3 regions of the Sphingomonas phoenicis genome follow, and region 3 is predicted to be linked to each of the others. Evidence: riboswitches for the same ligand, from Rfam matches in the RefSeq annotation. Region 3 holds a riboswitch; each other region holds the start of a gene.
The links. A riboswitch is a leader RNA that binds a small molecule or an ion and turns the genes downstream of it on or off. The one in region 3 is predicted to bind cobalamin.
Positions count from the first base shown of each region.

Region 1: another riboswitch for cobalamin. It lies ahead of metE (5-methyltetrahydropteroyltriglutamate--homocysteine S-methyltransferase); the one in region 3 lies ahead of ABC319_RS17865 (TonB-dependent receptor plug domain-containing protein).
Region 2: another riboswitch for cobalamin. It lies ahead of ABC319_RS06300 (TonB-dependent receptor plug domain-containing protein); the one in region 3 lies ahead of ABC319_RS17865 (TonB-dependent receptor plug domain-containing protein).

Region 1 is NZ_JBDFMC010000002.1:2,889,187-2,893,089, reverse strand. It holds gene ABC319_RS14810 (acyl-CoA thioesterase) at 1-472, opposite strand, end outside; gene metE (5-methyltetrahydropteroyltriglutamate--homocysteine S-methyltransferase) at 477-2,780, opposite strand; cobalamin riboswitch at 2,894-3,121, opposite strand; gene ABC319_RS14800 (NAD-glutamate dehydrogenase domain-containing protein) at 3,294-3,903, opposite strand, start outside.
Region 2 is NZ_JBDFMC010000002.1:1,065,590-1,069,492, forward strand. It holds gene ABC319_RS06300 (TonB-dependent receptor plug domain-containing protein) at 1-1,506, opposite strand, end outside; cobalamin riboswitch at 1,612-1,820, opposite strand; gene coaD (pantetheine-phosphate adenylyltransferase) at 1,881-2,387, opposite strand; gene ABC319_RS06310 (polyprenyl synthetase family protein) at 2,384-3,283, opposite strand; gene ABC319_RS06315 (exodeoxyribonuclease VII small subunit) at 3,291-3,536, opposite strand; gene ABC319_RS06320 (NAD-dependent succinate-semialdehyde dehydrogenase) at 3,621-3,903, shown strand, end outside.
Region 3 is NZ_JBDFMC010000002.1:3,581,296-3,585,198, reverse strand. It holds gene ABC319_RS17870 (aminotransferase class I/II-fold pyridoxal phosphate-dependent enzyme) at 1-924, opposite strand, end outside; gene ABC319_RS17865 (TonB-dependent receptor plug domain-containing protein) at 926-2,842, opposite strand; cobalamin riboswitch at 2,975-3,182, opposite strand; gene cobU (bifunctional adenosylcobinamide kinase/adenosylcobinamide-phosphate guanylyltransferase) at 3,208-3,723, shown strand; gene ABC319_RS17855 (DUF2339 domain-containing protein) at 3,881-3,903, shown strand, end outside.

The sequences.
Region 1 (3,903 bases), 690 kb from region 3:
TACCGTAGTGGTTGGTCTGCGGTGGGAACACCATGTCCATCATCCGAACCGTGCCGTCGTCGGGCTCCGGAGGATCGGGCGACAGCGGTGGCAGCGGCAGCACCGTCGTCTCTCCCCTGACGGCGACCAGAGTGAACCGGCCGCGCGTGCACAGCCTGCGCTCTCCGGTCAGCAACGCCTCGGCGACCAGATCGACCTCGACGTCGCAGGCACTGGTGCCGACACGGACCACCCGGCCCGTCGCCTCGACCAGCTCGCCCTTCAGCGCCGGCGCGGCGAAGTCGATGCGCTCGCAGGCCGCGGTGACGAAGGATGCGCGGCCGTGGCGTGATGCGGCGAGGAAGGCCACCTTGTCCATATGGGCGAGCGCCACGCCGCCGAACAGCGTGCCGTGATGGTTGGTGTCGCCCGGAAAGATCATGTCGATCAGCCGAACGGCGCCGCCCGCCGCGGACGCATCCTTCGTTGTCATGCGATCAGGCCCCCGCCGCCACGTCCGTGCGCAGCAGCCGTGCCGCGGTCACCATCGCCTCGATCGCGGGCTTCACCTCCGCCCATTTGCGCGTCTTCAACCCGCAATCCGGGTTCACCCACAGCTGCTCGGGCCGCAGATGCCGGCGAGCGAGCCGCATCAATTCGACCATCTCCTCGCTGGACGGCACGCGCGGCGCGTGGATGTCGTACACGCCGGGCCCGATTGCGCTGGGATAGCGATACAGCGCGAACCCCTCCAGCAACTCCATCTGCGAGCGGGCCGTCTCGATCGAGATCACGTCGGTGTCCATCGCCCCGATCGACGGCAGGATGTCGTTGAACTCCGAATAACACATGTGCGTGTGGATCTGGGTTTCGTCAGCCACGCCGGCGGCGGACAGGCGAAAGCAGGCGACCGCCCAGTCCAGATAGTGGCTCCACTCTCCCCGGCGCAGCGGCAGCCCCTCGCGCAGTGCCGCCTCGTCGATCTGGATCGCTTTCGCACCCGCCGCTTCCAGGTCCATCACCTCGTCGCGGATCGCGAGCGCGATCTGACGGCAGCTCGCCGCCCGCGGCTGGTCGTCGCGCACGAAGGACCAGTTCAGGATCGTGACCGGCCCAGTCAGCATGCCCTTCACCGGGCGATCGGTCAGCCCCTGCGCATATCGCCACCAGTCGACCGTCATCGGCGCCGGCCGCGACACGTCGCCGAACAGGATCGGCGGCCGCACGCAACGCGAGCCGTAGCTCTGCACCCATCCGCCGACGGTGAACGCGAAGCCGGACAGCCGCTCGCCGAAATACTGCACCATGTCGTTGCGCTCGAACTCGCCGTGAACGAGCATGTCGAGCCCGACCTCTTCCTGCCAGCGGATCGCCCGCTCCGTCTCCTCGCGCAGGAACCGATCATAGGCGGCATCGTCCAGTCGCCCGCGCAGATGCTCGGCCCGCATGTGGCGGACCTCCGCGGTCTGCGGGAACGATCCGATCGTCGTCGTGGGATAGGCTGGCAGGTCGAGCACGGCCGCCTGCGCGGCGGTCCGGGCGGCGTGGCCGGATTGCCGCTCCGCCATGTCCGGCGTCACCGCGGCGACCCGCCCGGCAACGGCGGCATCGTGGATACGCGGCGAGGTAAGGCGCGCCGCTGCCGCGGTCGATGCGATCGCCAGTGCGCCGGCGACGCTGTCGCGCCCTTCGTTCAGCGCGCGCTTCAGCACGGCCAGTTCCTCGATCTTCTGAACCGCGAACGCCAGCCATTGTGCGATCTCCGGGTCCAGCCGGGTCTCCGACGCCAGGTCGACCGGAACGTGCAGCAGCGAGCAGGACGGGGCCAGCACCACGTTGCGGGTCGCGGCGATCGGCTCCAGCCGGTCGAGGAGCCGCTCCAGATCGGCACGCCAGACGTTGCGACCGTCCACGACACCCAGCGACAGCAGCAGCGATCGCGGTGCGGCAGCGAGTACCGCGTCGAGTTGCTCCGGCGCGCGGACCAGATCCACATGCAGCCCGGCGACCGGCAGCGCGGTAGCGAAGCCGAGATTGTCGCCCAGCGCCCCGAAATAGGTCGTCAGCATCAGCTTGACGCCCACCCGTGACAGCTTCGCATAGGCGCGGGTCAGAGCCCTCCGTTGCCGATCGTCGAGGTCGAGGACCAGCACCGGCTCGTCGATCTGCACCCAGTCCGCACCCGCTGCCGCCAGATGGCCCAGCACGACGGCATAGAGCCCCAGCACCTCGTCGAGGAAGTCGAACGGATCGACACCCTGCCCCTTCGCCAGGCTCAGCCAGGTCACCGGGCCCAGCAGCACCGGTCGCGTCTCGTACCCTTGCACCTTCGCCTCGCGATACTCGTCGACGATCTTGGGTGTGTTCAGCGCCAGGCGCCGCCCCGCCACCAGTTCGGGCACCATGTAATGGTAGTTCGTGTCGAACCACTTGGTCATCTCGCACGCGGTCAGGCTGGCCTGCGCGTGGCCGCATCCTTCGCCGTCCGGCGTCGTGCCGCGTGCCATCGCGAAATAGGTGGCGAGGCCGGCCTGCCCGTCGGCCGCGCCGTAGCGGGCGGGGACCGCGCCCAACATCACGCTGGTGTCCAGCACATGGTCGTAGAGCGAGAAGTCGTTGGATGGCAACCAGTCGGACCCCAGTGCATGCTGCCGTGCCCAGGCGGCGGTGCGCAGCGCGCCGGCGGCGGTCAGCAGGTCATCCTGCGTCGACTGGCCGGACCAGTATTTCTCGAGAGCGAACTTCAGTTCGCGGCGTGGGCCGATGCGCGGGAAGCCGAGCGTGGCGATCGTGACGGTCATGGTCTTCATACCCCGATGAAGGGCGAGGAAGACGGATGGTCACAGACAGGCTGCACGAATCGGCAGGGCCGGCCGCGCGCATGCAAGCGGCCAGCCCGGGATCCCCGCCGGTGGACGTTATCGCGTCGAAGGCAGGTCTCCTGGCTCGCGGGTCGTCATGGCGGTCTGGCCTTCCCGGCGATTCGCACCGCCAGTGACACGTATCGACCGCCACTCGCCGCTTACAGTTGCGGGGGCAGCGCCGGCATTGAACCGTGATCCTGAAAGGAGGTCCGCACCGGCTTCCCGTCTTAGCTTCGGCGCGCGAACGCGGCCGAAGAACCTTGACGGCGATGCATGTCCCAGCTTCGCGCCGACCGGTCAAGCATCATATAAAGAAATCTTTATATGATGCTTGGGAAGCGGTTTCGTTCGTGATAGTGCAATCGAAGCACAGGCCGCCAGCGGATCGCGTGCGACATGCCCTCGACTTCGCTCGGGGCGTGCGGGCGTGGATCGATCCCTTGTCACGATCTAGCGCGCCAGCAGCACACGGGCCTGCCCCGCCACCTGTGCCAGCATCGCGGTGCTGGGCGTGGCGGCATGCCGGGCGCGATCGATGATGGTCGTGAACTGCCCGACGCGCGGGGCATTGTCGGCCAGCCATGCCTCTACGGCGGCCTGCGGATCGGCCCCGGCCCGGCGCGACAGGAAGTCGAGCCGCAATTGCTCGAAGTCGCGGACCAATCCCGCCACCAGCAGGCGCTCCCATGGATCGGCGGGCGCCAGCCGCGCTGCGTGCGCCTGCGCCCAGTCGAGGCCCAGCGCCTGGCCGAGCCGGGTATAGGCGCGGGTCAGCGCCTCCTCACCCAGGCCCAGCTGCACGCCCAGATCGGCGAGACCGACGACGCCGTCCAGTTCGAACAGCCGGACGACGCGCGCCGCGATGTCGTCGGGCGCTCCTGTTTCGTGCAGTTGCGCGGCGATTCGCGCGCTGCCCGCGCGTGCCTCTTCCAGCAGCAGCGTCTCGGTTTGCCGGTCGAGCGTCGCGATGCCCTGCTCGACGCGCGCGACGATCGCGGCGATCCCGCCTTCGGCACGACCGATCCGCACCAGATCCGCGATGTGCGACCGGGCTGCCAAC
Region 2 (3,903 bases), 2.5 Mb from region 3:
CAGCGCCTCGACCGGGCGTAGCGCGATCTCCAGCTCGACGCCCTGGGCACGCGCCCGCGCGATGTTGCCATAGGTGAAGGTGCCCAGGTCGAAATCGATCTGGTTGCGGGTGCGCCGGTCGAACCATGTCGCACCGAACCGCGCCCGCCCGTCGAGGAACGACTGGCTGATGCCCACGTCGTAGTTGCGGGCCGTCTCCGGGCGCAATTCCTCGTTACCGATGTCGCTGTACAGCTGGAACAGCGTCGGCGCCTTGAAGCCCTCGCCATAGCTGGCCCTGAGCGTCGTACCGGTGCCGAGTGCGAGCGCGGCGTCCGCGCCGAACGTCGTGCGGTCGCCGAAGCGGCGATGGTCGTCGTACCGCACGCCGCCAGTCACCGTCAGTGCCGCGACCGGCTTCACGATCACCTCGCCATACACGCTGGAGATGCCGGTCTTCTCGACCGTGTCGCCGTCGCGGTATCGGCTGTCCTCATGCTCGGCGCCCGCGATCAGCCGCGCCTGCTCGACGATCCGGAAATCGCCCTGATACTCGTACCGCTGCGATCGTCCGCGCCCGCCGAAATAGGGTTCGTCGCTGTCGCGGGTCAGGTAGTTGTCGCGGTTGATGTCGGCGATCGTGAACGCTGCCCGGTTGCGCAGCCGACCGTCGGCGGTGTCGGCCCGCACCCCGGCATAGCCGTAGACCTCCTGCGACGTCGAATATTCGTCCGCATCGATCAGGCCGAACGGCGGGTCGTTCGAAAAGCCGTCCAGCCGGGTCCGGCTGTGCGCGTACCAGCCGCGCAGGTCGATGCCGATGCCCGGCGCGATCTCCAGCCCCAGCCGGCCGTTGGCACCGTACTGGCGATACCCGTCGCGCTCGCTGCCGTTCGCCGCGGCCGAGATGCCGTCGGTGCGCAGGAAGCCACCGGTCAGCGAGCCGCTGAGCGCGCCCGTGCCGCCCGCGATGCCGGCGCTGGCGAACGCCTGATCGGCATAACCGTATTCGGCATTGGCGCGGGCCGACAATCCTTCGGTCGGTGCTCGCGTGATGATGTTGACGACACCGCCGATCGCCTGGCTGCCCCAGGGTACCGAGTTGGGGCCGCGCAGTACCTCCACCCGCTCGACCGAGGACGACAGCAGGTTGGCGAAGTCGAAGCCGCCGCCCGGCGACGACGGATCGTTGACGCGCACGCCGTCGATCACGACCAGCGTCTGGTCCGCCTCGGCACCACGGATGCGCAGGCTGGTCTGGCCACCGATCGATCCGGTGCGGGTCACGGTGACGCCGGGGGTGGTGGCGAGCAGGTCGGCGATCGCCACCGTCTGGCGGCGCTCGATCTCCTCGCGGGTGATGACGGTGATCGCCTGCCCGACCTCGCGGACCGGCTGTTCGGCGCGGGCCGCGGTGACGACGATCTGGTCGTCGGCGTTCTCGGCCGCGGTCCCGGGCTGGTCCAGGCTCTGCGCGGCGACGGGCAGCGCCAGCACGGCGGTGGACAGCAACAGGTACTTCAGCATCGGGGCACGTCCCTCGTCGCGGCCGCGCGCACCATTGCGCCCTGCCGTGGGGCGTCGCTCGCTCGAGGAAACAGCCTCGTCCGCTCCGGTGCTCCCGCCGGCGCGAAGGATCGACCGTGGCGGGCAGGTCTCCTGACTCCCGGGTCGTCGCGTGCCGCCCCGCCTTCCCGGTGCCGGTCACCCGGCGATCCAGTGGCATATCGGGACGGCTGCTCGCCGGTCACAGTTGCGGGGACAGCGCCGGGCTTGCGGACATCCGCGCACCGGCTTCCCTTTTGATCCCCTTGCGGGGAACCCGTCACGCCGCGGCGGTTAGCCGCAGGCGGGGCATGGGTCAACGGATGTCGGGAACCGGTCGCGCCCGCCGCCGCGCCTCAGGCACCGCGGCGCCCCAGCTGCGCGACGCGCGCGACCAGATCGCGGCAGACCGCGGGCGTGACGAACTTCGACACGTCGCCGCCGTACAGCGCGATCTCCTTGACCAGCCGGCTGGCGATCGGCTGCAACGCCACGTCGGCCATCAGGAAGACCGTCTCGACATGGCGGTTCAGCTGCTGGTTCATCCCCGCCATCTGGTACTCGTACTCGAAATCGGCGACCGCCCTCAGCCCGCGGACGATCATCGTCGCCCCCTCGCGCGTGGCGAAGTCCATCAGCAGCGAATCGAACGCGACGACGTCGATCGCGGCATCGATTCCGGCGACCTCGCGCCGCACCGTCTCCATCCGCTCGTCCAGCGTGAACATCGGCGACTTGGACGGATTGGTGGTGACGCCGATCACCAGCCGGTCGACCAGCGTCGCACCGCGGCGGATGATATCCATGTGACCCAGCGTCAGCGGATCGAACGTGCCCGGATAGACGCCGATACGCTGGGTCAACGGTCGCGCTCCACCACGTATCGCGCCACCGCGCGCAGCAGGTCGGCCTCCGCACCATAGCCGCGCAGATGGCCGATCGCCTGGTCGACCAGCATCCGGCACTGCTCGCGCGCCCGCTCGACGCCCAGCAGCGACAGGAACGTCTCCTTGCCCGCATCGCCGTCCTTGCGCAGCTTCTTGCCCGCCAGCTGCTCGTCGCCCTCTGCGTCCAGCAGGTCGTCGGCGATCTGGAACGCCAGCCCCAGATCGTGCGCATAGCCGCGCAGCGGCGTCCGTCCCTCGTGCGGGACGCGGCCCAGGATCGCCCCCGCCTCGACCGCGGCGCAGATCAGCGCGCCGGTCTTCATCTGCTGCAGACGGGTGACCGTGTTCAGGTCGAACCGCGCCTTCTCCGCCTCCAGGTCCATCATCTGGCCCCCCGCCATGCCCGACGGGCCGGCGGCACGCGACAGGTCGAGCACCAGTTCGGACCGGACGAACGGATCGGGATGGGTGCGCGGATCGGCCAGCACCTCGAATGCCAGCGCGTGGAGGCAGTCGCCTGCCAGGATCGCCGTCGCCTCGCCGAATGCCCTGTGCACCGTCGGCTTGCCACGGCGCAGGTCGTCGTCGTCCATCGCCGGCAGGTCGTCGTGGATCAGCGAATAGACGTGGATCGCCTCGATCGCGACGCCGACCAGCGCGGCGGCATCGCGGTGCACCGCGAACAGGTCGGCCGTCGCCATGACCAGCAGCGGGCGAAGCCGCTTGCCGCCGCCGATCGCCGCGTGGCGCATCGCCCGGTACAGGTCGGCGCGCGGGTCGTCGGGAATGGCGAGCAGCGTGTCGAACCGCCGGTCGACCTCCTCGCCGACCACGGTGATCGCCTGGTCCAGCGACGCGGGCAATGCGGTCATCGGATCGTCAGCCCGCGGCAAAGGGGCGGGTGCCGGCGGGCTTCCCCTCGGCGTCGAGGCGGATCGCCTCGATCCGGGCCCGCGCCGCGTCCAGCCGCTCGGCACAGCGGGCACGCAACCGGTCCCCCCGCTCGTACAGCCGGATCGATTCGTCGAGCGTCGCGTCGCCGCTTTCCAGCCGCCCGACGATCCGCTCCAGTTCCTTCAACGCGTCCTCGAACGAGAGGTCGTCGACCGGCGTTTCACTATCCATCGCCCTGCTATGCGACAGGAGTTTTCGGGTGGCAAGGCGGCGACGGACCGGGATACCGCCGGGCGCCTGCGACGTTGCACCGCCATGTTCACCCCGATCAATCCCGCGACCGGCCAGGCCGGCACCCCCATCCCCGAACTGACCGACGACGAGGTGGAGGCGAAGCTGGCACTGGCCGCCGATGCCTATGCCGCGTGGCGCACCACCGACCTGTCGACGCGCACCGCGCTGCTGTCGGCGATCGCCGACCGGTTCGAGGCGGACAAGGAGCGCCTCGCCCGCATCGCCACCGACGAGATGGGCAAGACGCTGAAGAGCGCCGTGGCGGAAGTGGAGAAGTGCGTCGCCGGCTTCCGCCACTATGCCA
Region 3 (3,903 bases):
GGCGGCGCTGCCGCGCGGCAGGCCGATGCGGAGGCGGTCGGGCCGGTCGGCGAACGGGCGGGTCAGGATGGCGTGACGCGCGAGCGTCTCGAACAGGTCGCTACGACACGCCACCAGCCGGAACAATGGCGCCGCACCGACGATGCCGATGCCCGCCGCGGTCAGGACGTCGTCGAGCATCCCGCCCATCTCGGCGATCCGCGCCTGTTGCGCGCGACGCCAGTTGGCATCCGCATAGGCCAGCATGCCGATCGCCACGGCAGGACCGGACACCGGCCAGTCGCCGATCAATGTCCGCAGGCGCCGGGCAACATCCGGACCGGCGACGACGAAGCCGAGGCGCAGGCCGGGCAGGCCGTAGAATTTCCCGAACGATCGCAGCACGATCAGTCGATCCGATGCGTGCGGACACAGGCCGGGGTCGGGATCGGCATAGGCTTCGTCGACCACGACGGTCATGCGCCCGGCCAGCCTGCGCAGCGTAGCGCGGTCGGTGACGCGGCCATCGGGATTGGCCGGGCTGGCAAGGACGAACAGGTCGGCGTCGGGTGCCGGCAGCGCGGCGACCGGTTGCGCGTCCGGCCATGCGGCACGGTGACCGGCATAGCCCGGTTGCAGGACCACGGCACGATCCGCCGGCAGCATCGTGGCGAGCAGCCGCATGGCAAGGTCGGTTCCCGGCACCGCGACGACGCCGGCGGGATCGTCCACGCCGAACGCACCGGCGGCGGCGGCTTCCAGCGCGGCGATCGCGTCCGGCTCCGGCAGGTGGTCCAGCCCGAGCGGCAGGTCGTCGACCGGCCAGCCCCACGGCGCGATGCCGGTCGACAGGTCGATCCAGTCCTCGCCGCCGAACGCCGCGCGCGCCGCCGCCACCCGCCCGCCATGGGCGCAGAAGGTGGCGAGGACGCGGGCGTCGATCACGTCAATAGGTCAGGCGGATGCCGCCGAACGCGCCGCGGCCGGGCTGACCATATTGATAGATCGTCTGGTAGCGTTCGTCGAAGACGTTCTCGACGCGGCCATACACCTCGAAATGGTCACCGATCGGGAACGAGGCGCGCACATCGGTGACGACGTAGCCATCGAGCCGGCGCGCATTGGACGCATTGTCGAAGCTGTCGCCGATCGCGGTGATCGTCGCACCGGTGGTGAGGCCGAACGGCCAGCGGTAATCGGCGTTCACCGTCACGCTGTTGTCGGGCCGGCGGGCGAGGTCGCGACCGAAATTGGCGGTGCCGGTCGACCGGTTCTTGGCATCCAGATAGGTGTAGGCGGCGCTGAACGTCAGCGCCTCGACCGGGCGCAACAGCAGCGACAGTTCGACACCCTGCGCCCGCGCGCGGGCGATATTGTCGTAGGTGCCGTTGGGCTTGCCGGTGCAGATGCCGGTCAGCGGCCGGGTGCAGGACACGAAAGTGATGAGGTCGAACGAATTGCGCTTGAAATAGGTCGCGCTCGCCTCAACCGCGCCGCCCAGCGCCTTTTGCGTCACGCCGGCATCCCAGCCGTGCGAGCGTTCGGGGTCGAGCGCGGTGTTGCCGTATTCGCTCTGCAGCTGGTAGTGGGTCGGCGCCTTGAACCCTTCCGAATAGCTCGCGCGGAACGCGGTCGCGCCGCCGTTGGGCGAATAGACGCCGCTGCCCGAGAAGGTCGTCGCGCCGCCGAAGATGTTGTGATCGTCGTGGCGCACGCCCGCGGTGCCGGTCAGCCCGGCGATCGGGGTGACCGCGACCTGGCCATAGACGCTGAAGATGCGGGCGCTGCCGCGCGTCACCGGGCCGCCGTAGCTCGACGTCGAGAAGCGCGAAACCTCCCGCTCCGCGCCGAAGGTCGCGAAGACCGCCCGGGTGACGTCCACCGTCCCCTGATATTCCAGCCGGTCGTTGCGGCCGATGCCGCGGAACGTCTCGGTCGGGGTGCCGTCGGGGTCGGTGTTGCGGCGGTCGCTGTCGGTATGCGCATAGCCGAAGCGGTTGCGGAAGCGGCCATCGAACAGCGCGGCGTTGAGCCCGGCGTATCCGATCCACTGTTCGCTGTCGCCATATTCGCGGCTGTCGCGTCCGAAACCGTCGATATCGGTACGGCCGTTGGCATAGAAGCCGCGCAGGTCGACCGCCACGTTCTGCGCCAGCGCGATGCCGACGCTGCCGTTGGCGGAATAGTTGCGGAAGCCGTCGCGCTCCTTGCCCGGCGCATAGGCCGAGATGCCGTCCGTCGTGTAATAACCGCCGCCGAAGCTCGCCGAGACCGGGCCGCTCTTGCCCGACACGTTGGCGAACGCCTGCCCCGTCTCGTGCCAGCCGCCCTCGGCGCGGGCGTTGACGCTCAGCTGCTCGGTCGGCTGGCGGGTGATGAGGTTGACGACGCCGCCGATCGCCTGGCTGCCCCACAGCATTGACTGCGCGCCGCGCAGCACCTCGATGCGCGCGATGTTGCCGATCAGCAGGCTGCCGAAGTTGAAGCCGCCACCCGGCGACGACGGGTCGTTCAGCTTGATGCCGTCGATCAGCGCGACGGTCTGGTCGCTTTCCGCACCGCGGATGTTGACCGAGGTCGATGTGCCGACACCGCCGTTGCGCACCACGGTGACGCCGGGCGTCTGGCGCAGCAGGTCGGACACCGTCACCGCCTGGCGCTGCGTGATCGTCACGGTGTCGAGCACGGTCACCGCCTGGCCGACGGTAGACGCGGGCCGCGCCTCGCGGTTGGCGGTGACGAGGATGTCGGTGCCGGCATCGGCGGCTTCGGTCAGGCCGCTGGTGGACTGGGCGCTCTGCGCGACGGCGGGTGCGGCCGCGGCGATGCACGGCAGCAGGATCATACAGGCATAATTCTTCACGATGGTATCCCCCTCGTTTCAACAACGGGGACGCGCCGACGCTCGCTCGGAATCGCTGTTCCGCCGCGCACGACCCCAACACCGTCGTCACGCGAGGAAAACCTCGATCGCGCAGGAACACCCCGTCCGCACGAAGGACAACCACGACGGGCAGGTCTCCTGGCTTCCGGGTCGTCGCCTGGCCCGGCCTTCCCGGATCGCGGAGGATCCAGTGGCACGCGGAGGAGCAAGGCTCGCCGGTCACAGTTGCGGGGGCAGCCCCGGATGGCGAGCAACCTAGAGCTCGCTTCCGGGTTCCCTTTTCATCCCATCTCTGGGAACCTGTCGCGAACGCGCCCCTAGGGCCGAGGCGAGGCGAAAGCAAGATGAAGACGATGTTCGTAGGGGGCGCCCGCTCCGGCAAGAGCCGCCTCGCGCAGGCCGCTGCCGAGGATCATGACGGCGCACTGTACTATCTGGCGACTGCGGAGGCGCACGACGACGAGATGACCGACCGCATCGCCCGGCACCGCGACGACCGCGACGCGCGTTGGCGGACGGTGGAATGTCCCGTGGCGCTGCCCGAGGCGATCGACGAGTGCGGCGACGGCGTCGTACTCATCGATTGCCTGACGCTGTGGCTGAGCAACGTGATGCTGGGCGAGCATGACGTTACAGCGCGGTCCGCGGCACTACTCGCAGCAATGCGGCGCCGCGTGGCACCGCTGTACGTGGTCACCAACGAGGTCGGGCTGGGCATTGTCCCCGTTCACCCGCTGGGTCGGCAGTTCCGTGATGCGGCAGGGCGCCTCAACCAGCAGGTCGCGGACGCGATGAGCGCCAATTACTTCGTCGTTGCGGGGATGGTGCTGCCGCTGCAGCGCTTTCCCGTCGAGCGGTAGCGCAGTCCCACTGATCCTGGGTGTTTGCCACAAGTGGACATCCGCGACCACCCCTGACCCGGAGCATCGGCCGCGATATAATCCCCCCACCATCGGCGCTCGATTTGCCCGAACAGCTGCGGCATGAATGCGCGCAGATGCGGGGGGCGATCAGCCGATGATATTGTGGTCTGCGATCTT